One region of the Serratia marcescens subsp. marcescens ATCC 13880 genome, then DNA from elsewhere that is predicted to be linked to it. Evidence: predicted binding sites of a transcription regulator. Region 1 holds the regulator's gene; each other region holds the start of a gene.

Region 1 (7,911 bases):
TATCTGCTGCACCAGTTCATGTCACCGGCTTCCAACCAACGCACCGATCAATACGGCGGCAGCATCGAGAATCGCACCCGCCTGACGTTGGAAGTGGTCGACGCCACCATCGCCGAATGGGGTTCCGAACACATCGGTATCCGCATCTCGCCGCTGGGGCCGTTCAACGGGCTGGACAACGGCGAAGATCAGGAAGAAGCGGCGCTGTATCTGGTGGAAGAGCTGAATAAGCGCAACATCGCTTACCTGCACATCTCCGAACCGGACTGGGCCGGCGGCAAACCGTATTCCGACGCCTTCCGCGACTCGGTGCGCGCCCACTTTAAAGGGGTGATCGTCGGCGCCGGCGCCTACACCGCTGAAAAGGCCGAAGCGTTGATCGAAAAAGGTTTTATCGACGCGGTGGCCTTCGGCCGCAGCTACATCGCCAACCCGGATCTGGTAGAGCGTTTCCGTCAGCACGCCCCGCTGAACGAACCTAAGCCGGAAACCTTCTACGGCGGCGGCGCCGAAGGCTATACCGACTATCCGTTTCTGGCGAAGTAACCCGTCCTGACTCCAACGGCCACGCAATCGCATGGCCGTTTTTTTTATGCGTCGCGCGCAAAAAGGCCCGCTCGAGGCGGGCCGGTGTTCCCTGGTGTTGATCTTTATTGCCGTTCGATTTTTACACGATCGCCGCTGGAATAGATAATTGATTGTGCAGATCAATTACTCTGTATCGATCGGTACGCTCGATCAATATTTAGACACCCGCGACGCGAGACCATAAAGTGACATTGTCACCAACTCGTTACGTTGAATTCCCTTGCGGGACAAGGCTATACTCGCTTGTGCTTCAATCCACCCGCCGTCTGCCACGGCACAGTCAATTCAGAGGAATTATGCGCTTACTCCATACCATGATCCGCGTCGGTGACCTGCAACGCGCCATCGACTTCTACACCAAGGTATTAGGCATGCGCCTGCTGCGCACCAGCGAAAACCCGGAGTACAAATACTCCCTGGCTTTCGTCGGCTATACGGAAGAGAGCGAAGGCGCGGTTATCGAACTGACCTATAACTGGGGCACCGACAGCTACGACATGGGCACCGCCTTCGGCCACCTGGCGCTGGGCGTGGACGACGTTGCCGCCACCTGCGACAGCATCCGTCGCGCAGGCGGCAAAGTCACCCGCGAAGCCGGCCCGGTGAAGGGCGGCACCACGATCATCGCCTTCGTCGAAGATCCGGACGGCTACAAAATTGAGCTGATCGAAAACAAACACGCCGGTCAGGGCCTCGGCCACTAAGCCTCCCCTTCAGGGCGCGCTGGCGCCCTGCTGATTCTCCGCGCGATAGCGCCTGCAACCAGGCGCAAAATTTGCCATAATGCGCGCTGCATTCGATGAAGATAAGAAACTGATGGCCGAAAAAAGTGATCTTAACGCCCTGAGTGGTCGTTTTCGTGGGTTTTATCCCGTAGTAATAGATGTTGAAACCGCCGGCTTCAACGCCAATACCGATGCGTTGCTGGAGATCGCCGCCGTCACGCTGAAAATGGATGAAGATGGCTGGCTGCAGCGGGACGAGACCCTGCACTTCCACGTGGAGCCTTTCGAGGGCGCCAACCTGCAGCCGGAAGCGCTGGCGTTTAACGGCATCGATCCGCACAACCCGTTGCGCGGCGCGGTCAGCGAATACGACGCGCTGCACGCCATTTTCAAAGCGGTGCGCAAAGGGCTCAAGGATCGCGGGTGCAACCGGGCCATTATCGTGGCGCACAACGCCAACTTCGATCACAGCTTCCTGATGGCCGCGGCCGAACGTGCCGGCCTGAAGCGCAACCCGTTTCATCCGTTCGCCACCTTCGACACCGCCGCGCTGAGCGGCCTGGTGCTGGGCCAAACGGTGTTGGCGAAAGCCTGTATCGCGGCCGGTATGCCGTTCGACAGCAGCCAGGCGCACTCTGCGCTGTACGACACCGAGCAAACCGCCCTGCTGTTTTGCGAGCTGGTTAACCGCTGGAAACGTCTCGGCGGCTGGCCGCTGCCCGCCGGCGATCTCGCCGAATAAAATCAACAAAAAAGGCGGCCCAGTTTGCACTGGCGCCGCCCGTTACGCGATAATCGCAAGCCCGTCGATTAAGACTGCTGGTCTTCTTGCGCTTTATACTTTTCTGCCGTTTCTTTGATCAGTTGCTGCAGTTCGCCGCGCTGATACATCTCGATGATGATATCGCAACCGCCAACCAGCTCACCATCTACCCACAGCTGCGGGAACGTCGGCCAGTTGGCGTATTTTGGCAGCTCGGCGCGGATGTCCGGGTTCTGCAAAATGTCCACGTAGGCGAAACGCTCGCCGCAGGCGGACAGCGCTTGCACAGCCTGCGCGGAAAAGCCGCAGCTCGGCAGCTTTGGCGAACCTTTCATGTACAGCAGAATCGGGTTTTCAGCGATCTGGTGCTGAATTTTTTCAAGTGTCGTCGTCATTTATTGCTTCCTCAAGCCACATTTCATGGCTACAACATGCATCATGCGGGCTATTGTAGCGGCTGGAACAGTCGCAAGAAAACGCCATCTTTTGCAAGGATATTCGCCCGCCGCCGATCGCGTTTCACCGGCCACGTCATTCCGGTCAAAACATACGTTGAGAATAACATTTTTAATCCGACCATTTCACTAATATATTGCGCCGCGATGACGGCGCGGCTTAATTATATCCGCCACCGTCGCCTGGCGCTTTTTTATACATCAACAGGCTGATTTTAAACCAAAAAAAATGTCATTAACGTTTTCTCACAATATGGATTATTATTTATGAGTTCTTCGCTGTTTTATATGGCGAAGTTCGGGAATACTGTAACTCTTTCGATATCCGTTTCGGGGCCAAGGTTGGTGACGTCGACATGCGTTTAATTCTTACGCTCTTTGCGCTGCTGTTTACGCAGCTCTTCTTCAATCTGGCGCACGCTGCGCCACAGGCGCGCGTTGCCGCCGAGCAGCGTAAAAGCCATGTTAATGAAGCGCGGCCCGATGACCGCAGAAAAAAGAAAGCGGATAAAGCCGCCAAAAAAGCCAAAGTGACGGCCCCCGAGAAAAAAACCAGGACCGCCAAGGTCAAAAGCGAGAAAAGCGCGAAAAAGATCGTCAGCGCCAAACCCAAGGCCAAAGCGCAGAAAATCGCCAAGATTAAAGTCACCCCGCCGAAAAAGGGCTATAAAAAAGGCTATGGCCGCCACCGCGACGCCGGTATGGCTACCGCCAAGCTGGCGCGTGATGAAAAACCGTTGAAACTCAGCCCGGCGCACAAAAAGCGTTACCAGCACGCCAAGCAGACTGCGATGGCCAAGCTGATGGATCAGATGGGCAAACCTTACCGCTGGGGCGGCAGCTCGCCGCGCACCGGCTTCGACTGTAGCGGACTTATCTATTACGCCTATAAAGACGTGGTGAAAATCAAGATGCCGCGCACCGCCAACGAAATGTATCACCTGCGCGACGCGGCGCCGATCAAGAAAAGCGAACTGGAAAGCGGCGATTTGGTGTTCTTCCGCATCAACAACCGCGGCGTGGCGGATCATGTCGGCGTCTATCTCGGCAACGGCAAATTCATCCAGTCGCCGCGCACCGGCGAAGAGATCCGCATCAGCCAGCTCGACAACGACTATTGGCAGAACCACTACATCGGCGCACGCCGCGTAGTGACGCCGAAAACCATCCGTTAACTCCCTGCTCTGCGCGGTTGCGGCCCCGGTCGCAACCGCCTGCTCAAGCTATCGCCCATCGCACCTCCCCACGCGCATTTCTCGCTTTTCTTCCTGTTTTTTATGATGAAAATTGTTAAGATTGAATGACCACAATAAAAAACGGCCCATCTGGCTCCCGCCTCGGCGGGAAAAAAGTGGCGCTGTAAAGGAGGAAGCAATGTCGTTTGAATTACCTGCATTACCGTATGAGAAAAACGCGCTCGAGCCGCACATCTCCGCCGAGACCCTGGAATACCACTACGGCAAACACCACAATACCTACGTAGTTAACCTGAACAACCTGGTGAAAGGCAGCGAGTTCGAGGGCAAATCGCTCGAGGAGATCATCAAGACCTCCAACGGCGGCGTGTTCAACAACGCCGCGCAGGTGTGGAACCACACCTTCTACTGGCACTGCCTGTCGCCACAGGGCGGCGGTGAACCGCAGGGCGAACTGGCGGCCGCGATCGTCAAATCCTTCGGCTCTTTCGCTGCGTTCAAAGAACAGTTCACCGATGCCGCCGTGAAAAACTTCGGCGCCGGCTGGACCTGGCTGGTGAAAAAACCGGACGGCGCGCTGGCGATCGTCAACACCTCCAACGCGGCAACTCCGCTGACCGGTGAAGATAAACCGCTGCTGACCGTTGACGTGTGGGAACACGCGTATTACATCGATTACCGCAATGCGCGTCCAAAATACCTGGAAAACTTCTGGGCGTTGGTCAACTGGACATTTGCGGCGGAAAACCTGGCGTAAACGCAGGCCTTGCCTAAGTAACGAGGCGCAGCCAGAGGCTGCGCCTTTTTTAAAACCGGCGGGAGATCAGTTCAACGCGGCGACAAAGCTGAAAGCGATGATCATCGCCAACGCGCCGACGGTAGTGAACAGAGACATCTTCAGATCGGTATCCATGACAACTCCTTTAAAATGGGCTTTCCTAAGGATAAAAGGCGCACAATTAGTACGTCAAATCATTTTCCCACAGTTCGCCGATAAAATCTTGTTATCATTTCCCGGTTTATAATCTCGATTACCTCTTCCACTTTTGTTCAATATGCGACAAAATTCGCAGTTCACAACTGCGTACCGGCATCCATGCCCCTCCTGATTAAGCGCTGAAGACTTCAACACACTAAAAACTCAGTTTTCGCTTCTCTGGAGAAGGATCTACGTAGGCAAACGATTAACATCACACTTACATGCTGTAAACATGTGAGTTCAGGAGTCATTCCTTACATGGCAACGATTAAAGATGTGGCCAAACGCGCGGGCGTTTCCACCACCACCGTTTCGCACGTCATCAATAAGACTCGTTTCGTCGCCGAAGAGACCAAAGCGGCCGTGTGGGCCGCCATCAAAGAGCTGCACTACTCGCCGAGCGCCGTGGCGCGCAGCCTGAAAGTCAATCACACCAAGTCGATCGGCCTGCTGGCCACCTCGAGCGAAGCGCCCTATTTTGCCGAAGTGATCGAGGCGGTGGAAAACAGCTGCTACAGCAAAGGTTACACCCTGATCCTGTGCAACTCGCACAACAATCTGGACAAGCAGCGCGCCTACCTGGCGATGCTGGCGCAAAAGCGCGTCGACGGCCTGCTGGTCATGTGTTCCGAATACCCGGATCAACTGCTGGGCATGCTGGAGGACTACCGTAATATCCCGATGGTGGTGATGGACTGGGGCGCCGCGCGCGGCGACTTCACCGACACCATCATCGATAACGCGTTCGAAGGCGGCTATCTGGCCGGCCGTTACCTGATCGAGCGCGGCCACCGCGATATCGGCGCCATCCCGGGCCAGCTGTCGCGCAACACCGGCGGCGGCCGTCATCAGGGCTTTATGAAGGCGCTGCAGGAAGCGCATATCGACATTCGCGAAGAGTGGATCGTCCAGGGTGACTTCGAGCCGGAGTCCGGCTACAAGGCGATGCACCAAATCCTGTCGCAAAAACAGCGGCCGACCGCGGTATTTTGCGGCGGCGACATCATGGCGATGGGCGCCATCTGCGCCGCTGACGAGCTGGGGCTGCGAGTGCCGCAGGATATTTCCGTGATCGGCTATGACAACGTGCGCAACGCCCGCTACTTCACCCCGGCGCTGACCACCATTCACCAGCCGAAAGAACGCCTGGGAGAAATGGCCTTCACCATGCTGCTGGATCGCATCATCAGCAAGCGCGAAGAATCGCAGGTGATCGAAGTGCATCCGAAGCTGGTCGAACGCCGTTCGGTCGCCGATGGTCCGTTCATCGACTACCGCCGCTGATCATCTTCCCTGCCGGAGGCCTGCGCGGCTTCCGGTGCCGCCTCACTCAGCCACTCCTGATTCAGCGTCTCGCCATCGCCCAAGTACGCCAGCAGCCAGCTCATCGCCGGTGACGGTTTATCCTGTTGCCAGGTCAGGCAGCAGGGGCTGGCGGGAAACGGCTGCTGCAACTGCAACGCCTTCAGCTCACCGCACTGCACCAGCGGCAGCGCCAGATGCGCCGGCATCATGCCGACGCACAATCCGGCGCACAAACAGTCGAGCGCCGAGGTCCAGTCCGGCACCACCAGCCGCCGCTGGTTATCCAGCGTCCAAGTGACGCGCTTGGGCAGATTGCGCGAGGTGTCTTCCAGACAAAGCGCAGGGTATGGCCTCAACCGATCGTCATTCAATGGCCCTGCCAGCTGCGCCAACGGATGCTGTGGGCTGACTACGCACAGCCAGTTCATATCCCCCATGTCGCGGAAAGCGAAGCCGCCGCCGACCGGCACCGCGCGCGTGGCGCCGATCGCCATGTCCACCCTGCCGTCCACCAACGCATCCCACACGCCGTTGAACACCTCGGGTTGCAGCATCAGTTCAACGTCGGGGAAATGGCGGTAGAAATCCAGCACCAGCTGGCGGCTGCGCTGCGGTTTGACGATGATGTCGACTGCGATATTCAGCTGGCCGCGCCACCCGTTGGCCACCTGTTGACAGTGGCGGCGGGTGTCGAGCATTTTTTTGATAACAACTCGCGCATCCTTGATAAACAGCGCGCCGGCCGGCGTCAACTCCACATCACGGTGACGCCGCTCAAACAGCGGCACCGCCAGCCATTGTTCCAGTTGCCGCACGGTATAGCTCACCGCCGACGGTACCCGGTGCAGCTCCTGCGCCGCCGCGCTGAAACTGCCGGTGCGCGCCACCGCGTCAACAACTTCAAGAGAATATTCAGACCACATCGCTTTGCCTTCAATTTTTTTAACAGCACTTTGCAAATATTACCGTTTCACAAGCAGAGATCCAGCCGGATACACTGGCCGGCGCTAAAAACCTGCGACACTAAAATATTAACGAGAAATACCATGCGAAACTCCTTTGGTTTTATGTTCTACCTCGCCGGCCTGAGCATGCTGGGTTATCTGGCGACCGATATGTACCTGCCCGCCTTCGGCGCCATGCGGGAGGAACTGCAAATTTCCGCCGGCGCGGTCAGCGCCAGCCTGAGCATCTTTCTGGCCGGCTTCGCCTTCGCGCAGTTGCTGTGGGGGCCGCTCTCCGACCGACTGGGCCGCAAACCGGTATTATTGATTGGCCTGTCGCTGTTCGCGCTCGGCTGCCTGGGCATGCTGTGGGTGGAAAATGCCGTGCAGCTCTGGATACTGCGCTTTATTCAGGCCGTCGGCGTCTGTTCCGCCGCCGCCATCTGGCAAGCGCTGGTGGTCGACCGCTACCGCGAAGGCCAGGCCAACCGCGTATTCGCCACCATCATGCCGCTGGTGGCGCTGTCGCCGGCGTTGGCGCCGCTGCTTGGCGCCTGGCTGCTGAACCACGCCAGCTGGCGCGCGATCTTCGCCGTGCTGTTGGCCATCACCGCCCTGCTGCTGCTGCCGACGTTGCTGCTCAAAGATCGCGCCAAAACGCAACCCGCCGCCGATGCGCCAAAAAGCGGCGTCAGTTTTTGGCAATTATTGAAATCCCCGGTGTTCAGCGGCAACGTCGCTATGTACGCCGCCTGCTCGGCCGGCTTCTTTGCCTGGCTGACCGGCTCGCCGTTCATCCTCGGTGATATGGGCTACGGCCCGAGCGACATCGGTCTGAGCTATGTGCCGCAGACGCTGGCTTTCCTGTTGGGGGGCTATGGCTGCCGCGCCGCGCTCAAGCGCATCAATGGCAAAACCCTGCTGCCGTGGCTGCTGGTAGCTTATGCTGTCAGCAT
Region 2 (7,911 bases), 1.6 Mb from region 1:
GTATCAGGCGGATCCGCAGCAAAGCGCCGAGTGGAACCGCGGCGCTTATCTGGTGCAGGGCGCGGGCCACTGCGGCAGCTGCCATACGCCGCGCGGCTGGGCGATGCAGGAGAAGGGGCTGGACGGCAAGGAACCGGTGTTCCTGAGCGGCGCCGAGCTGGACGGCTGGTACGCCTCCAATCTGCGCGGGCTGCCGCCGGAAGAGGTGACGGCGCTGCTGAAGACCGGCCGCAGCCGCCATGCGGCGGTCGCCGGGCCGATGAGCGAGGTGGTGACCCACAGCACGCAGTACCTCAGCGACGGCGATCTGAACGCCATCGCGGTGTACCTGCGCAGCCTGGCGCCGGACACCGCCGCCAAAGCCGCTGCGCCTGCCGTGCAGGCGGATAATTCGGGCGGCAAGGCGACCTATGCGATGTACTGCTCGACCTGCCACGGCAATAAAGGTGAAGGCACCGACTTCGCCATTCCGGCGCTGGCGGGCAACGCCACGGTAACGGCGGACAATCCGCTGACCGCGCTGCGGGTGGTGCTGGAAGGGGCGCATACGCCGATCACGCAGCAGGCGATGGCGTTCGACATGCCGGCCTACGGCTGGGCGTTGAACGATCGTCAAGCGGCGGATCTGATGAGCTATCTGCGGGGAAGCTGGGGCAACCAGGCGGCGCCGGTGACGGCGCTGCAGGTCCAGGACGCGCGCCAACTGCAGGCGAAATGAAGAGGGAGCGCGGCTTGACGGCCGCGCTCCGCACGCATTACAGCACTTTATGCGGGCCGAAGCATTCGTAGTGGATGCGCTCGGCCTCTACCCCCATCTCCAGCAGCTGTTTGCCCACGAACTGCATGAAGGCCACCGGGCCGCAGAAGTAATAGTGCATCTGCGGATCGGCCAGGCTGCCTTGCAGCGCGCTCAAATCCATCAATCCGCGGCTGTGGTAGTCGCGGCCTTCCACGTCATCGGCACCCGGCTCGCGGTACCACACATGGCGACTCAGATTCGGCATGCGCCCGGCAATATCCGCCACTTCATCGGCAAAGGCGTGCACGCTGCCGTTTTCCGCCGCGTGCAGCCAGTGGACCTGCGCCTGATGTTGGCTGTCGTGCAGGGTGTTGAGCATGCCGAGCATTGGGGTTTGGCCGACGCCGGCGGAGATCAGCGCCACCGGCGTAGTCGGCGTCACGTCGAAGAAGAAGTCGCCGTGCGGCGGGGCGATGTAGATCACGTCGCCTTCCTGCGCCTGCTGGTGCAGGTAGTTGGACACTTTACCCTGATCTTCACGCTTCACCGCGATGCGGTAGAACTCGCCGTTCGGCGAGGTGGTCAGCGAGTACTGGCGAATTTCCTGATGCTCCAGGCTGTCGTGCTTGATGTAAACCGCCAGGTATTGCCCCGGTTTGAAGTCCGCCACCCGGCCGCCGTCCACCGGCGCCAGCACGAAGCTGCAGATCACGTCGCTCTGCGGCTGTTTCTTCAGGATGCGGAATGCGCGCAGATCGCGCCAGCCGCCGTTGTCGGTTTCGCTTTGCTGATAAATCTGCTCTTCACGCTGGATAAATACGTTGGCCAGCACGCCGTAGGCTTTGCCCCAGGCGTCCAAGACTTCCTGGCCCGGGCTGAACATTTCGTCCAGCGTCGCCAGCAGGTGACCGCCGACGATTTGGTACTGCTCCGGCTGGATATTGAAGCTGGTGTGCTTCTGCGCGATGCGCTCCACCGCCGGCAGCAGCGCCGCCAGGTTCTCGATGTTGGCGGCATAGGCGCAGATGGCGTCGAACAGCGCCTGACGCTGATCGCCGTTGCGCTGATTGCTCATATTGAAAATGTCTTTCAATTCCGGGTTGTGGGCGAACATGCGATCGTAAAAGTGGGCGGTCAGCTTCGGCCCGGTTGCTGCCAGCAGGGGAATGGTGGATTTCACGGTGGCGATGGTTTGGCTATCCAGCATGGGGGCGCTCCTTGGGTTGGGATCTTGACGAAAATTGTAATGATGTATTTTAAATGCATCTTATTGGGTTCCGCGCCGCTTGTAAATACCCTTGTTTTCGTTGCGGTGTTCTTCGGGCGTCGATCGCGCTCACAGAACATGAAAAAAGCGCATTGTTCGCATGAGGAAATGTCCGTTGATAAACGGGAGCGTTTCGCGGATCAAAGCCTTGCGCCGCCTTATGCCAATCGTTTGCGTAAAAACCTCTGTCAAGACCTATCTTCGGTGGGGCGAAACGGTTTACACTGTGGCCCAGAACCCAAACGGGTAGTTATTTGGTGATTTTTTAGTTAGCTGATTTAAGTCAGGAGATGCCGGATGTTAAAGCGTGAAATGAACATTGCCGATTACGATGCGGAACTGTGGCGTGCCATGGAGCAGGAAGTGGTGCGTCAGGAAGAGCACATCGAGCTGATCGCGTCTGAGAACTACACCAGCCCGCGCGTAATGCAGGCTCAGGGTTCCCAGCTGACCAACAAATACGCTGAAGGCTATCCGGGCAAGCGTTACTACGGCGGCTGCGAATACGTGGATATCGTTGAGCAGTTGGCTATCGACCGCGCCAAAGAATTGTTCGGCGCCGATTACGCCAACGTGCAGCCGCACTCCGGCTCCCAGGCTAACTTCGCCGTTTACACCGCGCTGCTGCAGCCGGGCGACACCATTCTGGGCATGAACCTGGCGCACGGCGGCCACCTGACCCACGGTTCCCCGGTTAACCTGTCCGGCAAACTGTATAACGTGGTGCCTTACGGTATCGACGACAAAGGTCAAATCGACTATGACGATCTGGCCAAACAGGCGCAAACCCACAAGCCGAAAATGATCATCGGCGGCTTCTCCGCCTACTCTGGCGTGGTTGACTGGGCCAAAATGCGCGAAATCGCCGACAGCATCGGCGCTTACCTGTTCGTCGACATGGCGCACGTGGCCGGCCTGATCGCCGCCGGCGTGTACCCGAACCCGGTGCCGCACGCGCACATCGTCACCACCACCACCCACAAAACCCTGGCGGGCCCGCGCGGCGGCCTGATCCTGGCGAAGGGCGGCGATGAAGAGCTGTACAAGAAGCTGAACTCCGCCGTGTTCCCTGGCGGCCAGGGCGGCCCGCTGATGCACGTGATCGCCGGCAAGGCGGTGGCGCTGAAAGAAGCGATGGAGCCTGAGTTCAAGGTTTACCAGCAGCAAGTGGCGGTCAACGCCAAGGCGATGGTGGAAGTGTTCCTGCAGCGCGGCTACAAAGTGGTCTCCGGCGGCACCCATAACCACCTGTTCCTGCTGGATCTGGTCGACAAAAACCTGACCGGTAAAGAAGCTGACGCCGCCCTGGGCCGCGCCAACATCACCGTCAACAAAAACAGCGTGCCGAACGATCCGAAGAGCCCGTTCGTCACCTCCGGCGTGCGTATCGGCACCCCGGCCGTCACCCGTCGCGGCTTCAAAGAAGCCGACGTGCGCGAACTGGCCGGTTGGATCTGTGATGTGCTGGACAACATCAACGATGAAGCCACCATCGAACGCACCAAGAAGAAAGTGCTGGATATCTGCGCCCGCCTGCCGGTTTACGCCTAATCCCGCTTTCGCCTGACAAAACCCGCTACGGCGGGTTTTTTTATGGCCGCTTGCGGCAAACTGTGAGCTGCCTGGCACTCTAACGCATTGAAGTGGAATGAAGATTGCGGGCCGGTGTGAGCTCTGTCAAAGTATTGCCCTCACTCCGGAGGGATCATGGTTCTGCAATCCACGCGTTGGCTCGCGCTCAGTTATTTCACCTACTTCTTTTCCTATGGCATCTTCTTACCGTTCTGGGGCGTGTGGCTGAAAGGCGAGGGCATCGCGCCCGAAACCATCGGCATATTGCTCGGCGCCGGTTTGGTGGCCCGCTTCCTCGGCAGTTTACTGATTGCTCCCCGCGTTAAAGATCCCTCTCATCTGGTCTCCGCCCTGCGCCTGCTGGCGCTGCTGACCCTGGCCTTCGCGGTTGGCTTCTGTTTCGGCAACGGTTGGGGCTGGCTGATGCTGGTGATAGCGGGGTTCAACCTGTTCTTCTCGCCGCTGGTGCCGCTGACCGACGCGCTGGCCGCCACCTGGCAAAAGCAGATCCGCATGGACTATGGCCGGGTGCGGTTGTGGGGCTCGCTGGCGTTCGTCATCGGCTCGGCGCTGACCGGGCAATTGGTGGCGGTGTGGGGCCATAACGCCATTCTCTACAGCCTGATCTTCAGCGTGCTGGCGATGCTGCTGGGCATGTTGCTGAAGCCGAGCGTCATGCCGCAGGGCGAAGCGCGCACGCACGGCGGGGCCGAGCGTTCGCTGTGGGCGCTGCTGAAAGAGGGGCCGGTCTGGCGCTTCCTGCTGTGCGTCACGCTGCTGCAGGGCGCGCACGCCGGCTACTACAGCTTCGGCTCCATTTACTGGCAGGAGGCGGGCTATTCGGCCTCGACCATCGGCTATCTGTGGTCGCTTGGCGTGGTGGCGGAGGTGATTATTTTCGCCAGCAGCAACGTGCTGTTCCGCCGCTGGAATGCGCGCAACCTGCTGCTGCTTTCCGCCTGCTGCGGCGTGCTGCGCTGGAGCCTGATGGCCTACAGCACCGAGCTGGGTTGGCTGCTGCTGATCCAGATCCTGCACTGCGGCACCTTCACCGTCTGCCATCTGGCGGCGATGCGCTTTATCGCCGCGCGTCAGGGGCAAGAGGTGATCCGGCTGCAGGCGGTGTATTCGGCGCTGGCGATGGGCGGCGGCATCGCCGTTATGACGGTCATTGCCGGGTTCCTGTTCGAACATTGGCAGGGCGGGGTATTCTGGGTGATGGCGGCGGTCGCGGTGCCGGCCTTGTTCATCCGGCCGCCGGCGGTCAGCGTCAGCCGTTGATTAAGGCGCTTCCAGCAGCGCGCGGATGGCCTGGCGCTGCCGGTTTTCCAGCGGCAGTTCGGTATAGATCAGCGGCGGGTGCGGCTCGTTGTGCACCGCCGCATAAGGAGTGATCACCAGCATGACGCCCTGCGGCGCTCCGCCGCGCAGATAGTCGCTCAGCGGTAAGTACTTGATGTTCAGCGGCAACAGCGTGAGCTCGCGGATCTGATATTCCACCTCCTCTTCCAGCTGCGGGTTGTCCAGCGTCAGCAACAGCACCTGTTTTTCCTGCAGCGCGTTGTCCTGCATCAGCCAGGCGCCGAAGCTGATGGCCACCAGGCCCGCCTCCTCGTTGGAAAAATGCACGCCGTACTCCTGTTCCAGCGGTTTCAGCGCTTCCTGCGTGGTGCGCATCAGCCGCGGGTATTTGCGCACCACGTCTTCCAACAGCATATTGTCGATGCCGATGGCGAAACGGCAGCGCTCCAGCGCCGGCGCCAGGTGGGCGAACAGCTGGCTGACCAGCTCCGCCTTGTTGCTGAAGGCCATGTCGGAAAGCTGCTGGAAACGCTCGACCATGCTGTCGATCGCCGTCATCAACCGCTGCTCTTGCGCCGAGTCATTGCTGTGGTAGCTGTGATTTTTCAACAGGGTGAAGGTCAGCGCCAAAAAATCGCGCTCGTCTGCCTGCGGCGGCTGGTTAAACAGCCGGTTGCAGGCCTGATGCAGCCAGGCGGCGGCTTGCTGCTCCGGCTTTTGCCGCAGCCAGTCGCGTTGAACGGCGTCGAAACGCGGATGCTGCTGCAGGCGATTTTGCCAGGCGCAGTAGAGCAGGTAATGCTGCAGAAATTGGCGGTCGCGCGCGTCGAAGTGGCGGTTAAGCAGCGGCCCGCAGGCGTCGATCGCCTCCGCCAGCGCAGACGTCGGGACGGCATCGGCCGCCAGCGCTTGCCTCAGGCGCGGGGCGAAGTCGCTTTCGACAAACAGCGGGCTGCAGCGCAGCGCCCGCCGCAGCCAATGGATCAGGCACAGGCGTTGGTCAAGCGCGCTGCCCCGCAGTTGGTAGCCATGGTCGGGATCGACGGCGATCTCCAGGTGATGGAAACGCTGGATTTCACTGGCTACCTCGGCTATATCTTGCCGGGTTATCGGGGGGGCGACGCCGTTGATTCGGCTTAGGGTCTCCAGCTGTAACTCGGGCTCCGGCGTGTACAGCATCAGCAGCAGATGGCAGCGCCGTTGTTGTCCGGAGAGCGCGGGCACGGGAGAGGTGTCCAGGCTCATTATCACCTTCCGGCATAAAAGGTTGCGATTATGCCTAAGCATAGCAAAAGGCTTTGTAACGTCAGGATGACAGCGCGGCTTTTACTTCGGCTTACAACTTTCGTCACAAATATCGCCGGGAGAGGCGGGCCGTTCGGCAGTTATTTGTGTTACGTTATAACAAATGCAGGTAAGACAGGATAATGATGAAGTTACGTCGTCTTTTGGCTGCTTTCGGCGCCGTGTTCAGCGCCGGTGCAATCGCGCATCCGCACAGCTTTATCGACATGAACACCACCTTTGTCGCCAAGGACCAGCGGCTGGTCGGCCTGAAAATGGTGTGGGTGATGGATGAAATCACCTCGGCGGATCTGCTCTACGATGCGAAAAACGCCAAGAGCGATTCGGAAGTATGGAAAAAGCTGGCGGCGGAAGTGATGGCCAATGTGCTGGGGCAGCACTATTTCACCGATCTTTACCGCGACGGCAAGCCGGTGAAATACCTGAACTTGCCCAGCGAATATCACCTGTCGCGCCAGGGCAACCAGGCGGTGCTGGAGTTCGTGCTGCCGTTGGCCGAACCGCAGCCGCTGGCGGGCAAGCCGTTCGAACTTTCTACTTACGATCCGACTTATTTCGTGGATATGACCTATAAAGATCAAAATGCGCTGCATTTGCCGCCGCAGATGGCGCAGCAGTGCAGCTACAAGCTGATGACGCCGCAGCCGAATGCGTCGCTGCAGGCCTATGCGCTGTCGCTCGACAAGAACGACTCGCCCGGTGAAGACCTGGCGCTGGGGCAGCAGTTCGCCCAGCGGGTGACGCTGCAATGTCGCTGAATCTCTCGCAACCGACGACGAGCCGGCGCCACTGGGCCTTCGGCCTGTGGCCGCTGCTGCCGTTTACGCTGGCGCTGGCGGCCGCCGCGCTGCTGGCGTGGCACTATTGGCCGCAGCTGCTGATGCAGAGCGTGGTATGGCAAAAAGCGCTGCACCAGCAGATGGCGGGGCTATTGCAGCAGGTGAAGGCCGCGCCGCAGCAGGCCGGGCTGGCGCTGATGCTGTTCAGCCTCGGCTATGGCGTCTTGCATGCGCTCGGCCCCGGCCACGGCAAAGTGGTGATCGCCACCTATCTGGCCACCCATCCGGCGCGGCTGAAAAGCAGCCTGAAGCTGACCTTCGCCGCTTCACTGGTGCAGGGCGGGGTGGCGATCGCGCTGGTCACGTTGATGCTGGTGGTGTTACAGCTCTCTTCGCGCCAACTGCATCAAAGCAGTTTCTGGCTGGAGAAGGGCAGTTTTATCCTGGTGATGCTGCTTGGCGTGCTGCTGAGTTGGCGCGCGCTGAAACGCCTGTTTGCGGCGATCAAGGCGATGCGCCCGGCGCCGGCGCTGCGCATCAACAGCCTGACGCCGCTGGCGGCGGATCATGTGCACAGCGCCAATTGCGGCTGCGGCCACCGGCATCTGCCGAGCGACAGCGAGCTGCAGGCGGGAAGCGATTGGCGCACTCAGGCCGCCATCGTGCTGGCGATGGGCATGCGTCCCTGTTCGGGAGCGATTTTGGTGTTGCTGTTTTCCAAGGTGATCGGCGTGTTCGGCTGGGGAGTGATCTCCGCGCTGGCGATGGCGTTCGGCACCTCGTTGACCATCTCCATGCTGGCGCTGCTGGTGCATTACAGCCGCCGGCTGGCGGTGCGCCTCAGCCGTTCGCGCGCGCCCGCTGCCTGGAGCGCGGTGGCCTGGGGAGCGCTGGCGCTGGCCGGCGGTCTGATCCTGTTGGCCGCCGGGCTGTTGCTGTACGTCAGC
Region 3 (7,911 bases), 1.5 Mb from region 1:
TTGCGCGGCACCTGCAGCGTCACTTCGCTGATAAAAGCCCGGCCGACATGCACCAGGAATGCCGAGCTCTCCGCATTATCACGCGTAAACTCCTTTAATTCATACTTCGACCGCGCCTGATCCCAAACGACAGCTTTTAGCGACACCACGCTATTGCTCACGGAACCAAAGCTGGCAAACTCAGCCAGACGCTCATCTTTTGCCGGGATGCAGGTTCCATGGCCGCCGATGGCGAGCACGCCACCTAGGGTCAGATCACCAGGCGCCGGCGTCGCATAAAAGCCGAGTTTCTTTTTTTCTAATTCAGTGAGCAAAGCCTGCATTGTCACCCCCGTTTGCGCGGTGACGTATCCATGCTCTTCCACTTTATTGATTGAGATGTTTTTGAATTTCCTGGTGAGGTCGATCAGCACGACATTGCTGTTATCCTCCCCGTTTGCAATAACGAGCGGTGACCAGTTGTGCTTGATGCCAACCGGACGCACGCAATATTTATTCTCATGCGCCCAGTTAATCACGGCCAAGAGCTCATCCGTATTTTGTGGATAGCAGGTCAGAATATGATTGCCGGAGATTTCTTTTGACCAATTAACAAAGTTGACATACTCATAACCCACAGGGAACGTGTTCAAACTAGAACTAGTCATAACTGACTTCCTTTTAAAATTAAAATCGATAGAGATAAAAACGGCAACAGCCCGAGCGCTAATTAATCACCCTGATACGCACCTCCTTTTCCTTGGGATAACCCCTCTGTTTTACTGCCCGAATAGCATCAAGACTTGCCAATATAAACCAACACCTTGACATTAAGTTCTGCGTATTGAAAATTCTTTTCTTTATGCAATTCAATTAAAAAGCCGTTTCTTATTCGCATGCCAAGCAAAGGAAGATAGGCGTCATAGATGCTGTCAAAAAAAACCAGGTATTCGTTCAACCTGCCGTTAAACTCGAACAACAAATACTGCCCTCTTATCAACGTCAGATTGCGTGTCTCGTAGTACCCTTTGCTGAGCGTTACTTCCCAACCGGATGATGCCAACTTTACCGTGCGCATTGACGTATCGGTGTTTTTCCCTGTGCGGCTGCTGTATTTCTGTCGTTCCTCTCCTCCAGAGCTGGAAGCACTCATCGAATGATAGAGAAAAAACTTATATCCCTTAAGCAGGTATATGTTCTTGGGCATTTCGACAAAATGATATGCTGACGGATTTTGTATTAAAAAAGGAGGGAGGTGCTTGGAAAAGTCCCATTCCTGGCTCGTTCTAAAGTCCTTTGGGCTCTCACCGAAAAAGCGTTGAAAGGCGCGGCTAAAAGCCTGCTGCGAGCTAAAGCCGATAGCAGTAGCCACTTCCAATACTTTTAAATCAGACTGTTTGAGCATGACGGCGGACTTGCTCAGACGCCTATTTCTGATATACGTCGCTATTTTCATTCCCGTATAACGCTGAAACATTCTTTGCAAGTGCCATTTCGAATAACCAGACAAATCCGATAACTTTTCTATCGAGAGATCATGCTGTATATTCATCTCGATCAAATTAACTAGCTCGACCACGATACTATGCTGGTAACTCATAATGACATCCATGCCCTAACAAAACCCACCCCCAGACAACCTGCTCATTGGGCTTTTATCCATTAGAATGAAAAACAAAGCGCTGCCGCAATCATGCAATTAGGATTAGAATGTGAAAAACGATGAACCTTTCATAGTTGATTGACAGAGAGATACTTCTTTTGGGGTAGACGTCCTCCGCGTGACGTTATTGGTATAATTCTTATAAAGCTTTTCCCTAGTGAAGGCTTTTCCTGTCTCTTTCATCTCGACCAATATCCATCCTGAAGTTGTGCAACTAAGCAGTCAAAAGAAAGCATGTCCTGGCATCCATTGATAAATCACTTGCCTCCCTCTCGGCGGTGCATTTTAATACCCTTACATTTAGAGTAGCCTATGTAGATAGCTTAGAAAATATCAAATACCAGATAATTATACAGTTCGCACTTTATGTTACGACGATAATTAAAAGATAAGAAAAATCATATAATTAGAATTTCAACTCCAAGAAATGAATGCTGATAAAACTTAGAATTCGCCCTTGAGAAGCGTTATTAAATACAATGAAACTGCTGATTTCCCCAATAAAAACAGAAGGAAAGATTTATAAAATAAGAAATAGACTAATTCACCATATCCTTCTGATATATTTATTCGTCAGACCAAGTATTTCAGAAAAATCCCATAAAAAGGCTTGCAGAATCCTTTAATTTTCGCAGAGGATTAATTAACTACGCTATAGCCCGATGCCGATGAGTCGACGCGCCTCAATACGGCAATTCATTTTAATGCCGCGGCCCGGCGGGTACGGTGAATAAAGACCCGTTATCCGACGAAGTGCGCGTGGTTGCAGAATACCGTGCTGCGGATAGGCGCAAAACCGAGATGGAAAACGCCGCGTCTCAGGAAATGAGCCGTAAGCAAAGCGCAGGCTGCTCCGTGCGGGCTGTCTTCTCCGTTCGCCCCTCTCTCAACCCAGCCTTCCTTTCGGATCGGAGGCCGTCTACGGCTTAGGGCGCCAAACATCGGGCATAAAAAAACCCGCCGTTAAGCGGGTTTGGTTCTCATGTGTGGTTCACTGACGCCAGCCTACGCCGGACGCGGGATTACTCCCACTCAATCGTCGCCGGCGGCTTGCCGCTGATGTCGTACACCACGCGGGAGATGCCGTCCACTTCGTTGATGATGCGGTTGGAGACGCGGCCGAGGAAGTCATACGGCAGGTGCGCCCAGTGCGCGGTCATGAAGTCGATGGTTTCCACCGCACGCAGGGAGACCACCCAGTCGTATTTGCGGCCGTCGCCCATCACGCCGACCGAACGCACCGGCAGGAACACGGTGAACGCCTGGCTGACTTTGTTGTACAGGTCGGCTTTGTGCAGCTCTTCGATGAAGATGGCGTCGGCGCGGCGCAGCAGATCGCAGTACTCTTTCTTCACTTCGCCCAGCACGCGCACGCCGAGACCTGGGCCCGGGAACGGGTGACGGTACAGCATGTCGTACGGCAGGCCCAGCTCCAGGCCGATCTTGCGCACTTCGTCTTTGAACAGCTCTTTCAGCGGCTCGACCAGGCCCAGCTTCATCTCTTTCGGCAGGCCGCCCACGTTGTGGTGCGACTTGATCACGTGCGCTTTGCCGGTGGCGGAAGCGGCGGATTCGATCACGTCCGGATAGATGGTGCCCTGCGCCAGCCATTTCACCTGCTCTTGCTTGCAGGCTTCTTCGTCGAACACTTCAACGAACACGCGGCCGATGATTTTACGCTTGGCTTCCGGTTCGTCCACGCCCGCCAGTGCGGTCAGGAAGCGGTTTTCCGCCTCGACGTGCACGATGTTCAGGCCGAAGTGGTCGCCGAACATTTCCATCACCTGCTTGGCTTCGTTCAGGCGCAGCAGGCCGTTGTCGACGAACACGCAGGTCAGGCGCTTGCCGATCGCGCGGTGCAGCAGCATCGCGGTGACGGAGGAGTCAACGCCGCCGGACAGGCCGAGGATCACGTGGTCTTCACCCACCTGCTCGCGGATGCGCTCGACCGCATCTTCGATAATGGTGGCCGGCGTCCACAGGGCTTCACACTGGCAGATGTCCAGTACGAAGCGCTCCAGCATGCGCTGGCCCTGACGGGTGTGGGTCACTTCCGGGTGGAACTGCACGCCGTAGAAGCGTTTTTCTTCGTTGGCCATAATGGCGAACGGGCAGGTGTCGGTGCTGGCGACGGTCACGAAGTCGGACGGGATAGCGGTCACTTTGTCGCCGTGGCTCATCCACACGTCCAGCAGCGGTTTGCCGGCCGGGCTGATGGCGTCTTCGATGTCGCGCAGCAGCGCGCTCTCATTGACGATTTCCACCTGCGCGTAGCCGAACTCGCGTTCGTTGGAGCCCTGCACATGGCCGCCCAGCTGCATCGCCATGGTCTGCATGCCGTAGCACACGCCCAGCACCGGCACGCCGGCGTTGAACACGTAGTCAGGGGCGCGCGGGCTGCCGGCTTCGGTGGTGCTTTCCGGGCCGCCGGACAGGATGATGCCGCTTGGGTTGAATTCGCGGATCTGCGCTTCGCTAACGTCCCAGGCCCACAGTTCGCAGTAAACGCCGATTTCGCGCACGCGGCGGGCGACCAGTTGGGTGTATTGCGAACCGAAGTCCAGTATGAGGATGCGATGCTTATGGATATTTTGTGTCATGTGAGGCGAATTCCAGCAACAAGAGAAAAAGAGCGAAAATGTATGTTTTCGGGATGGGGCTTGGCGCCCCACCCCGGCCTCTCACTCAGGAGAGGTTAAGGCATCAGCCCATGCGGTAGTTCGGCGACTCTTTGGTGATGGTCACGTCGTGCACGTGGCTTTCCTGAATGCCGGCGCCGCTGATGCGCACGAACTCCGCCTTGGTGCGCAGATCGTCGATGGTGGCGCAGCCGGTCAGGCCCATGCAGGAGCGCAGGCCGCCCATCTGCTGGTGCACGATGGCTTTCAGCATGCCTTTATAGGCCACGCGGCCTTCGATACCTTCCGGCACCAGTTTGTCGGCGGCGTTATCGGTTTGGAAGTAACGGTCGGAAGAGCCTTTGGACATCGCGCCCAGCGAGCCCATGCCGCGGTAAGATTTGAACGAACGGCCCTGATACAGCTCGATTTCGCCCGGAGACTCTTCGGTGCCCGCCAGCATGGAGCCGACCATCACGCAAGAGGCGCCCGCGGCGATCGCTTTGGCGATATCGCCGGAGAAGCGGATGCCGCCGTCGGCGATAACCGGGATGCCGGTGCCTTCCAGCGCTTCCACCGCGTCAGCGATGGCGGTGATCTGCGGCACGCCCACGCCGGTCACGATACGGGTGGTGCAGATGGAGCCAGGGCCGATACCCACCTTCACCGCGCTCACGCCGGCTTCAGCCAGCGCTTTGGCGCCCGCTGCGGTCGCGACGTTGCCGCCGACGATCTGCAGATCCGGGTATTTGGCGCGGGTTTCGCGGATGCGCTGCAACACGCCTTCGGAGTGGCCGTGCGAGGAGTCGATCAGCAGGACGTCAACGCCCGCCGCCACCAGCGCGTCAACGCGCTCTTCGTTGCCGGCGCCGGCGCCGACCGCCGCGCCCACGCGCAGACGGCCGTGCTCGTCTTTACAGGCGTTCGGCTTACGTTCCGCTTTCTGGAAGTCTTTAACGGTGATCATGCCCAGCAGATGGAAGCTGTCGTCCACCACCAGCGCTTTTTCTACGCGCTTTTCGTGCATCTTCTGCAGCACCACGTCGCGCGCTTCACCTTCTTTCACGGTGACCAGGCGATCTTTCGGCGTCATCACCGCGGTGACCGGCTGGGTCAGATCGGTCACGAAGCGCACGTCGCGGCCGGTGATGATGCCGACCAGCTCGTTGTCTTCGGTAACGACCGGGTAACCGGCGAAGCCGTTGCGCGCGGTCAGCTCTTTCACTTCCTGCAGCGTGGTGGCCGGAGTAACGGTCTGCGGGTCGGTGACTACGCCGCTTTCATGTTTCTTCACGCGGCTGACTTCTTCAGCCTGGCGCTCGATGGACATGTTTTTGTGGATGAAGCCCAGGCCGCCTTCCTGCGCCAGCGCGATGGCCAGGCCGGATTCGGTAACGGTATCCATGGCTGCGGACAGCATAGGGATGTTCAGGCGGATGGTTTTGGTCAGTTGAGTGCCTAGCTCTGCGGTGTTAGGCAGAACCGTGGAGTGGGCTGGAACCAGGAGGACGTCGTCAAACGTCAGAGCTTCTTTAGCGATACGTAGCATGGGCAATATCTCACCAGGGTGGGCTGTGAAAAAGATAAAATATTGCCGCGGCATTATACAGAGCGGAATCGGTTGCCTCCAGCACTTTCTTACAAAAAGTCTTGATTACCTTTTTCAGCCATGTAGTATCGACCAATTAAGTGATTGTTTTGAAATTTGATCTGGGTCACATGTCGCTACCTGTTTCGCCTTCCATTTTTACCGTAAGCCGCCTCAATCAGACGGTTCGCCAACTGCTGGAAAGGGAAATGGGGCAGATTTGGCTCTCCGCCGAGATCTCCAACCTCTCCCAGCCCGCCTCCGGCCACTGGTATTTCACGCTGAAAGACGATCGCGCCCAGGTGCGCTGCGCGATGTTTCGCAACAGCAACCGCCGCGTCACCTTCCGGCCGCAAAACGGCCAGCAGGTCTTGGTGCGCGCCAGCATCACGCTGTATGAACCGCGCGGCGACTACCAGCTGATCGCCGAGAGCATGCAGCCCGCCGGCGACGGCCTGCTGCAGCAACAGTTCGAGCAGTTGAAACAGCGCCTGAGCGCTGAAGGGTTGTTCGATCAGCAGTTCAAGCAGCCGCTGCCCGCGCCGGCCAAACGCGTCGGGGTGATCACCTCCGCCAGCGGCGCGGCGCTGCACGATATTCTGCAGGTGTTACAGCGGCGCGATCCGTCACTGCCGATCGTCATCTACCCCACCTCGGTGCAGGGCGCGGAAGCGCCGATGCAGATCGTGCGCGCCATCGAGGCCGCCAACCGCCGCGATGAATGCGACGTGCTGATCGTCGGCCGCGGCGGCGGTTCGCTGGAAGATCTGTGGAGCTTCAACGACGAACGCGTGGCGCGGGCGATCTTCGCCAGCCGCATTCCGATCGTCAGCGCCGTCGGCCATGAAACCGACGTCACCATCGCCGATTTCGTCGCCGACCTGCGCGCGCCGACCCCTTCCGCCGCCGCCGAACTGGTCAGCCGCAATCAGCTTGAGCTGTTGCGCCAGCTGCAGTCGCAGCAGCAGCAGCTGGAGATGGCGATGGATTACTACCTGGCGCAGCGCCAGCAGCAGTTCACCCGCATTCACCACCGTTTACAACAGCAGCATCCGCATCTGCGCCTGGCGCGCCAGCAGACGCTGCTGTTCAAGCTGCAGCGCCGGATGGAAGACGGCATGCAGCAGCAGCTGCGCCAGGCCGCCCGCCGCAGCGAACGGGCCCAGCAGCGGCTGGCGCAGGTGCAGCCGCAGGGCCGCATTCACCGCTACCAGCAGCGCGTGCAGCAGCAGGAATACCGTCTGCAGCAGGCGATGGAGCGGCAGCTCAACGCCTACCGCCAGCGCTTCGGCGTGGCCTGCAGCCAACTGGAAACCGTCAGCCCGTTGGCGACGCTGGCGCGCGGCTACAGCGTGACGCAAACTCCGCGCGGCGAGCTGCTGAAAACCACCAAGCAGGCGCAGGTCGGCGAACTGCTTAAAACCCGCCTGCAGGATGGCTGGGTGGAAAGCGAGGTGAAAACCATCACCGTCGCCAAAAAGCCGCGCAAGAAGCGCGCGGCCGAGTAACCCTCCTACTCCAGCGTAAAACGCTCGCCCGGTTCGCCGTTCACCCACAGCGCGCGCGTTTCGCCTTCCGGCAGACTGAGTAGCAGCGTGCGCCAGGCCGGGCGGAAACGCCCTTCCGTCGTGATATCCAGCATGATGCGCTGAGGGTCGCAGCGCATTTCCCAGCGCAGCCACAGCGCATCGCCCTGCCGCCAGCCTTCGCTTTCACCGTCGTCCTCAAACAACAGCCCGCTGCTTGCGCCGCAGCCCTTGAGCGGAAACAGCCGCAGCTCGCGCCGATCGTCGGCGGCTACGTCCACATGCGCCAGCCGCTGCGACAGCGGCAGCGCTGCCCCGGCGCGCACCAGCAGCGGCAGACGCTCCAGCGGCGCCGCCAGCGTCACCGTCTGGCCGCCGCCGAACCATTGGCCGCTGTAGAAGCAGTACCAGCCTTCGCCGTTATCCGGCAGATACACCGAACGGCGACGTTGCCCCGGTTTCACCACGCTGGCCACCAGCAGATCGCGGCCGATCAGAAAATCGTCGTTCTCGCCGAAGGTGCGCGCATCCTGTTCG
Region 4 (7,911 bases), 480 kb from region 1:
ACCGAAAACCCGCGCCGCGCTGTTGGCGCTGAATATCCAGCGCCTGCGCATTTTGCCGGGGCATGTCGGCACCGGCATTATGGTGAACATTCCCAACTACTCGCTGACCTACTATCAGAACGGCAACGAAGTGTTGTCCTCCCGCGTTATCGTCGGGCGGCCGAGCCGTAAGACGCCGCTGATGAGCAGCGCATTGAACAACGTGGTGGTCAACCCGCCTTGGAACGTGCCGACCACTCTGGTGCGTGAGGATATTGTGCCGAAGGCGATGCGCGACGGTAACTATTTCCAGAAACACGGCTATACCGTGCTGTCAGGCTGGAGCAACGATGCGGAAGTGATCAACCCGGCGATGATCGACTGGAGCATGGTTTCCGCGCGCAATTTCCCGTATCGCGTCCGTCAGGCGCCGGGGGCCACCAACTCGTTGGGGCGTTTCAAGTTCAATATGCCGAGCTCGGATGCCATCTACCTGCACGATACCCCGAACCACAGCCTGTTCCAGAAAGACATCCGCGCGCTCAGCTCCGGCTGTGTGCGGGTGAACAAGGCTTCCGATTTGGCGAATATGCTGCTGCAGGATGCCGGCTGGAACAATAGCCGCGTTTCCTCCACGCTGAAAGAAGGCAATACCACTTATGTGAATATTCGCCAGCGTATTCCCGTAAAACTGTATTATCTGACCGCCTGGGTTTCGGATGATGGCCAACCGCAATTCCGTACAGATATTTACAATTATGATAATACGGTGAGATCGGGCGCACAAATTTTGGCTCAGGCCAAAAAATTAATGCAGTAAATGCAGTAATTATAAATAAATAACGGTCAGAATGTTTGGCTATACCGCAGGCCCTCGTAGGCGGGGGCCTGTAAACCTAGGCGTATCGCGGGTTGACTCAGCATACGCAGGCGGTTATGGTTCGGACAGTGCGCTGCTTTGTGCATTTATTTTGACATTCTTGCCGGGTTTAACAGAGTCATGGACAAAATTGATCATCATCGCCGTAAATGGCTGGCGCTAGGTGGCGCCGCTATGGGCATAGCGCTGCTTCCAGGGCAGGCATTTGCCAGTCTTTCCACCGCTCGACCGCGTATTTTAGTGCTGAATAACCTGAATACCGGTGAATCTATTAAAGCCGAGTTCTTTGACGGCAAAGGCTACAATAAAGAAGAGTTGGTTCGGCTAAATCATCTGTTCCGCGATTATCGCGCCAACAAGGTTAAATCGATCGATCCCAGCTTGTTTGATCACCTCTATCGCCTGCAGGGGCTGCTGGGCACCAGCAAGCCGGTGCAGCTGATCTCCGGTTACCGCTCCGTAGATACCAACAACGAATTGCGCGCGCACAGCCGCGGCGTGGCCAAGCACAGCTACCATACCAAGGGCCAGGCGATGGATTTCCACATTGAAGGTATCCAATTGAGTAATATCCGTAAAGCGGCGTTAAAAATGCGCGCCGGTGGTGTAGGATATTACCCACGTAGCAACTTCGTGCACATCGATACCGGCCCGGTTCGGAGCTGGTAATCGCGGTGCCCTCAGTGAATAACGCTGCTCCTTGCAGAGGCGGCGTTATTGTCGTTGGAGCCTTATGAAATACCATCTTATTCCCGTTACCGCCTTTAGCCAGAACTGCAGCCTGATCTGGTGTGAAAACACGCAGCAGGCGGCGTTGGTTGATCCCGGCGGCGAAGCGGAAAAAATCAAAGCGGAAGTGGCGAAGCAGGGTGTGACAATCACGCAGATTTTTCTGACGCACGGCCATTTGGATCACGTCGGCGCGGCGGCGGAGCTGGCGGACCATTATCAGGTGCCGATTTACGGCCCGGATAAAGAGGACGCTTTTTGGCTGGATGGTTTGCCGGCGCAGAGCCGGATGTTCGGGCTGGAGGAGTGTGCGCCGCTGACCCCGACTCGTTGGCTGTCGGAAGGCGATGAGATGCAGGTGGGCGAAATGACGCTCAAGGTGCTGCACTGCCCCGGGCACACGCCAGGCCACATTGTCTTTATCAATGAGCAGGCGCGTTTGGCGCTGGTGGGCGACGTGCTGTTTAACGGCGGCGTGGGGCGCAGCGACTTCCCGCGCGGTGATCATCAGGCGTTGATCGCCTCGATTCGCACCAAGCTGCTGCCATTGGGCGACGATATGCGCTTTATTCCCGGCCACGGCCCGATGTCGACCTTTGGCCACGAGCGCCAGACCAACCCGTTCCTGCGCGAAGAGCCGGCGGTGTGGTAACGATTATTTCCCGGCCGAAATAATCAAGGGCGCATAGAGCGCCCTTTTTTTATGATTTATGACCTGCGTCGATGCTTTTAGAGCACGGCGACGATGGCTTCACACAGCGGCGCCATGTTGTCCGGGGTCATGCCGGCCACGTTCACCCGGCCCGAGTTCACGGCGTATACGCCGAACTCTTCACGCAGACGCAGCACCTGTTCTTTGGTCAGGCCGCTGAATGAGAACATGCCATTCTGCTGGATGATGAAGCTGAAGTCCTGTTGTGCGCCTTTCTCCTGCAGGGTGTTCACGAACAGCTGACGCATGCGGTGAATGCGCTGGCGCATGTCGGTCAGCTCCTGCTCCCACATCGCGCGCAGGGCGTCGTTGCCCAGAATGGTGGCGACAACGGCCGCGCCGTGTGACGGCGGGTTGGAGTAGTTGGCGCGAATGGCCGCCTTCACTTGGCTGAAGGCGCGATCGGCGGTTTCGGCATCGGCAGCTACAATGGTGCAAGCGCCGACGCGCTCATTGTACAGGCCGAAGTTTTTCGAGTAGGAGCTGGCGACGATCAGCTCTTGATGTTTGGCGGCGAAAATACGCAGCCCCTGCGCATCCTCTTCCAGACCGTTGGCGAAGCCTTGGTAGGCGAAGTCGAACAGCGGCAGCCAGCCATTGGCGACGGAAAGCTCAGCCAGTTGTGCCCACTGTTCCGCCGTTGGATCGATACCGGTCGGGTTATGGCAGCAGCCGTGGAACAACACGACATCCCCGGCCTGAGCCTGTTTCAGGCTGTTCAGCAGGCCGTCAAAATCCAGCGCGTGGTTGGCAGCGTCGTAGTAGGCGTACTCCAGCACTTCCAGGCCAACGGCGCTAAAGACGTTCTTGTGGTTCGGCCAGCTTGGGTTGCTGATCCAGATGCGCTTGGCGCTGGTCTGGTTGGCGATAAAGTCTGCCGCCACGCGCAGGCCGCCGGTGCCGCCTGGCGTCTGCGCGGTGCGCGCGCGACGATTGGTGACGATCGGGCTCTCTTTACCGAACAGCAGCTCTTGCGTGCAGCTGGCAAACGCCGGGATGCCTTCAATGCCGAGATAGTTTTTGGTGGTCTCGTTTTCCAGCAGATACTGTTCAGCTTTTTTTACGCTGGTCAGCACCGGGGTTTTGCCGGTTTCGTCTTTATAAACGCCAATCCCTAAATTGATTTTATTCGGGCGGGCGTCGGCGCGGAAAATGTCGGTCAGGCCCAGGATCGGGTCGGCGGGTGCGGCGGTGATTTTTTCAAACATGTCAGGTGCTTCCAAATCTCGGAGTTAAGCAGACAGAAGCATCAGGGTAGCGCCAGTTATCGGCTTTGCCAACCGTTTGCGATAAAAACACCTCGATCTTGTGAACGGGAAGGATTCGACAGAAAAAATGATGGGGAAGGGGAAATCTGCAGGATAAAACGTTACCGGAATACACAAATAAAAACAGGGCCGAAGCCCTGTTTTTTAACTTAGCCGACGGTAAACCGCCGTTAAGCGAGACAACTTAGAACTGGTATACCAGACCAACGCCTACGATATCGTCAGTTGCGATGCCGTTAGCTTTGGTGAATTCGTTGTCATCCAGCAGGTTGATTTTGTAATCAACGTAGGTGGACATGTTTTTGTTGAAGTAGTAGGTGGTACCAACAGAAACATATTTAACCAGGTCAGCGTCGCCGCCGTTGAAGCGAGCGTTGTTCGCGGTGCGGCCAGCCAGGTCCTTACCTTTAGACTGCAGGTAAGATACTTCTGGACGCAGACCGAAGTCGAACTGGTACTGAGCGGTCACTTCGAAGTTCTGAGTTTTGTTAGCGATACTGAAGTCAGACTCACCGTATGGGGTCATGTTGCGAGTTTCTGCATACATCGCCGCCAGGTAGACGTTGTTGGCGTCGTATTTCGCACCCACGGTCCATGCGTCAGCTTTCTTGCCATCAGCAGTAGACAAATCTTTCTGATCATTGGTGCGGCTAGATGACGCATAGGCTGCGCCGAAGCTTACGCCTTCGCCGATGTCATAAGTAGAGGAGATACCCCAGCCGTCGCCGTTCTGTTTTTTCAGAGCACGGCTGTCGTTCTGGTTTTTACCCTGGTACTGAACGGCGAAGTTCAGACCGTCAACCAGACCGAAGAAGTTGTTGTTACGATAGGTCGCAACGCCGTTGGTACGGCCGGTCATGAAGTTGTCGGAGTAGGTATAAGTATCGCCACCGAACTCTGGCAGCATATCGGTCCAGCCTTCCACGTCGTACAGTACGCCGTAGTTACGGCCGTAGTCGAAGGAGCCGTAGTCAGCGAATTTCAGACCGGCGAAGCCCAGACGGGTTTTGGTGCCTTCGGTGCCCTGAGATTCGGCGTGGTTAGCCTGGACGTTGTATTCCCACTGGCCGTAACCGGTCAGTTGGTCAGTAATCTGAGTTTCACCTTTGAAGCCGAAACGAACATAGGTCTGATCGCCGTCATTACCTTTGTCTTTGGAGAAGTAGTGCAGACCGTCAACTTTGCCGTACAGATCCAGCTTGTTGCCGTCTTTGTTGTAGATTTCAGCTGCGTTTGCTGCACCAGCAGCCAACAGAGCCGGGATAACCACTGCAAGAATGTTGCGCTTCATCATTATTACCCTCATTGGTGTTATTCGGACACCTTTGCCACTGCCGCCAATAATTCTTTGGGAACTATTGTTGATAGATTGGTGTCGTCCTGTGTCTGAACGCAGTGTTCCATTCACAGGCGGGTTAATCTAGGACGAAAATGATACCAATGTCGCAATGAGGTTGCAAAAGGAAAGTATGTGTAACCAAATGTAATTTTTCGGGAACTTTGTGACGTGCGTCAATATTAAAAAATGCGAAAGGCCAGCGAGGCTGGCCTTTGTTTTGTAACGAAATCGTTTAAAAAACGTTTGATCGTATGAATTAGAAGCTTGCGTTACGTGGGGTGCGTGGGAACGGGATCACATCGCGCACGTTTTGCACGCCGGTGACATAGGCGATTAAACGTTCAAAGCCCAGGCCGAAACCGGAATGCGGCACGGTACCGTAACGGCGCAGATCGCGATACCACCAGTAGTCTTCTTTATTCAGACCCATCTCTTCCAGACGTTGATCGAGCACGTCGAGGCGTTCTTCACGCTGAGAACCACCGATGATTTCACCGATGCCCGGCGCCAGCACGTCCATGGCCGCGACGGTTTTGCCGTCTTCGTTCATGCGCATATAGAACGCTTTGATGTCTTTCGGGTAGTTTTTCACCACCACCGGTGCCTGGAAGTGTTTCTCCGCCAGGTAACGCTCATGTTCGGAAGAGAGATCGATACCCCAGGAGACCGGGTTTTCGAAGGTTTGGCCCGAGGCCAGCAGGATCTCGATGGCGTCGGTGTAGTCCACCTGGGCGAAATCGGAAGAAACGAAACGCTCCAGACGAGCGATAGCGTCTTTATCCACGCGCTCGGCGAAGAATTTCAGGTCATCGGCACGTTCATCCAGCACCGCCTGGAACACATACTTCAACATGCTTTCGGCCAGACCGGCAACGTCGTCCAGCGTCGCGAAGGCCACTTCCGGCTCGATCATCCAGAATTCCGCCAGGTGGCGGCTGGTGTTGGAGTTTTCAGCGCGGAAAGTTGGGCCGAAGGTGTATACCTTGGACAGCGCGCAGGCGTAGGTTTCGCCGTTCAGCTGGCCGGAAACGGTGAGGAAGGCTTCCTTACCGAAGAAGTCCTGGCTGAAATCGACGGCGCCCTTGTCGGTGCGCGGCAGGTTTTCCAGGTCCAGCGTGGAGACGCGGAACATCTCGCCAGCGCCTTCGGTATCGGAGGCGGTGATCAGCGGGGTAGACACCCAGAAATAGCCATTTTCATGGAAGAAGCGGTGAATCGCCTGCGCCAGCGTATGACGCACGCGCGCCACGGCGCCGATCAGGTTGGTGCGCGGGCGCAGGTGAGCCACTTCGCGCAGGTATTCGATGCTGTGGCGCTTGGCCGCCATCGGGTAAGTGTCCGGATCGTCGACCCAGCCGACCACGTTGATCGCGGTAGCCTGCAGTTCGAAGCTCTGGCCTTCGCCCGGTGAAGCGACGACTTTGCCGGTGACTTCAACCGAGCAACCGGTGGTCAGATGCAGCACTTCATCCTGATAATTCGGCAGAGAATTATTAACGACGGCCTGTAACGGATCAAAGCAGGAACCGTCATAGACGGCCAGGAAGGAGATACCAGCTTTTGAATCTCTCCGGGTACGTACCCAGCCGCGTACGGTGACTTCACTGTCAACCGCAGCACGACCTTGCAGTACGTCGACTACAGGCACTACGCTCATAGATTTCTCTCTTTAATAATTTGGTTTAGAAATAGCTTACAACCCAAGAATATGGGGGTAATGGCTATGTTACTTGCCGCGGTGCAGAGCACAAGCAGAAATCATCGGATTGGCGCAACATTTATCGCGGCTGACTGAAAAGAGGGCGGTCGGGATAAAAACAAAAAAGCCGGCGCGAGAACCGGGCCGGCTTTCTCTCTTTATATAAAGAAGGCTCAGCTGGCTTTCTTCACCAGCGGCAGATCGAAGGCCTTGCGCAGAGCCCTGACGAACGCCTGGTCCTGGCAGATGGTCTTGCCGGGGCTGTCGGAGAGCTTGGCCACCGGCTTGCCTTTGCACTCGACCAGCTTGATCACGATATTTAACGGCTTAACGCCGGGAATATCGCAGGTCAGGCGCGTGCCGATGCCGAAGCCGAGATTAATGCGCTGGTAGAAATGGCGATAGAGCGCCAGCGCTTTTTCCAGATCCAGGTTGTCCGAGAACACCAGCGTTTTGCTCAGTGGGTCGATGCCCAGTTTCTGATAGTGGGCAATGGCCTTTTCACCCCACTCGACGGGATCGCCCGAATCGTGGCGAAGCCCCTGATAACGCTCGGCGAACTGCGGGCCGAAGTCGCGCAGGAAGGCATCCATGGTGATGCAGTCGGTGAGCGCTATGCCAAGCTGGTCCGGATATTCATCCAGCCAGGCCTGCAATGCGGCGCGCTGGCTGTTGGCCAGCACCGGGCTTATCTGCTGATGCGCCTGGAACCACTCATGCGCCTGCGTGCCGACCGGCGCCAGACCCAGCTGGTGCGCCAGATCGTAATTGCTGGTGCCCGACAGGTACGGGAATTCGGCCTGCAATGTGCTGACGATGGCCTGTTGCACGCCCTGAGAGAAACGGCGGCGGGTGCCGAAGTCCATCAACTTGAAGCGTGAAAGATCCAGATCGCCCGCCAACGTCTTGAACTGCGCCAGCTTGGTTTGCAGATGCGCCACCGCCTGTTCCGGCGTCGCCAGCGGCGAGCGCCGGCGGTGCACCACTTCGCTGATCACCGCCAGCAACGGCACTTCCCACATGATCACTTCACGCCAGGGGCCGGCGATGCGGATGTGCAGCTTGCCGTCGCGGTTGTCGATGGTGACCTGCTGCGGATCGTAGCGGAACGTTCGCAGCCAGTTCAGGTAATCTTGACGGAAGAAGGGCAGGCCCGAAAGATAAGCGAATTCGGCGTCGGTTAGCGCCAGCCGGCTCATCAGCGCCACCTGCGCGCGGATCTCGTCGGCATATTCGCCCAGCAGTTCGTCGCCGCGGCAGCGGAATTCCGCCGCCACGCTGATCGCGGGATAGCGATGGAACACT

The links. Region 1 encodes PurR, which represses purine synthesis genes. Its sites were predicted from a motif close to CANGCAAACGTTTGCNTG; they were not measured.
Region 2: a site for PurR is predicted at 2,167-2,184, ahead of glyA (serine hydroxymethyltransferase). Genes of this name have one in related genera too.
Region 3: a site for PurR is predicted at 5,871-5,888, ahead of guaB (IMP dehydrogenase). Genes of this name have one in related genera too.
Region 4: a site for PurR is predicted at 3,574-3,591, ahead of J0F90_RS08550 (amino acid aminotransferase). Genes of this name have one in related genera too.

Annotation. Positions count from the first base shown of each region.
Region 1 covers NZ_CP071238.1:2,287,715-2,295,625, reverse strand. The annotation lists gene nemA (alkene reductase) at 1-546, shown strand, start outside; gene gloA (lactoylglutathione lyase) at 885-1,292, shown strand; gene rnt (ribonuclease T) at 1,372-2,055, shown strand; gene J0F90_RS11045 (Grx4 family monothiol glutaredoxin) at 2,124-2,471, opposite strand; gene J0F90_RS11040 (C40 family peptidase) at 2,888-3,706, shown strand; gene sodB (superoxide dismutase [Fe]) at 3,906-4,484, shown strand; gene cydH (cytochrome bd-I oxidase subunit CydH) at 4,551-4,640, opposite strand; gene purR (HTH-type transcriptional repressor PurR) at 4,965-5,990, shown strand; gene punR (DNA-binding transcriptional activator PunR) at 5,978-6,934, opposite strand; gene punC (purine nucleoside transporter PunC) at 7,058-7,911, shown strand, end outside.
Region 2 covers NZ_CP071238.1:3,861,040-3,868,950, reverse strand. The annotation lists gene J0F90_RS18490 (c-type cytochrome) at 1-718, shown strand, start outside; gene hmpA (NO-inducible flavohemoprotein) at 756-1,946, opposite strand; gene glyA (serine hydroxymethyltransferase) at 2,304-3,557, shown strand; gene J0F90_RS18475 (3-phenylpropionate MFS transporter) at 3,714-4,859, shown strand; gene csiE (stationary phase inducible protein CsiE) at 4,860-6,125, opposite strand; gene J0F90_RS18465 (DUF1007 family protein) at 6,308-6,943, shown strand; gene J0F90_RS18460 (nickel/cobalt transporter) at 6,934-7,911, shown strand, end outside.
Region 3 covers NZ_CP071238.1:3,825,997-3,833,907, forward strand. The annotation lists gene J0F90_RS18295 (cholesterol oxidase substrate-binding domain-containing protein) at 1-647, opposite strand, end outside; gene J0F90_RS18300 (helix-turn-helix domain-containing protein) at 776-1,579, opposite strand; gene guaA (glutamine-hydrolyzing GMP synthase) at 2,665-4,242, opposite strand; gene guaB (IMP dehydrogenase) at 4,346-5,809, opposite strand; gene xseA (exodeoxyribonuclease VII large subunit) at 5,980-7,356, shown strand; gene J0F90_RS18320 (glycoside hydrolase family 31 protein) at 7,362-7,911, opposite strand, start outside.
Region 4 covers NZ_CP071238.1:1,812,466-1,820,376, forward strand. The annotation lists gene ldtD (L,D-transpeptidase) at 1-799, shown strand, start outside; gene mepK (peptidoglycan L,D-endopeptidase MepK) at 980-1,528, shown strand; gene J0F90_RS08545 (MBL fold metallo-hydrolase) at 1,593-2,240, shown strand; gene J0F90_RS08550 (amino acid aminotransferase) at 2,318-3,508, opposite strand; gene ompC (porin OmpC) at 3,753-4,862, opposite strand; gene asnS (asparagine--tRNA ligase) at 5,164-6,564, opposite strand; gene pncB (nicotinate phosphoribosyltransferase) at 6,780-7,911, opposite strand, start outside.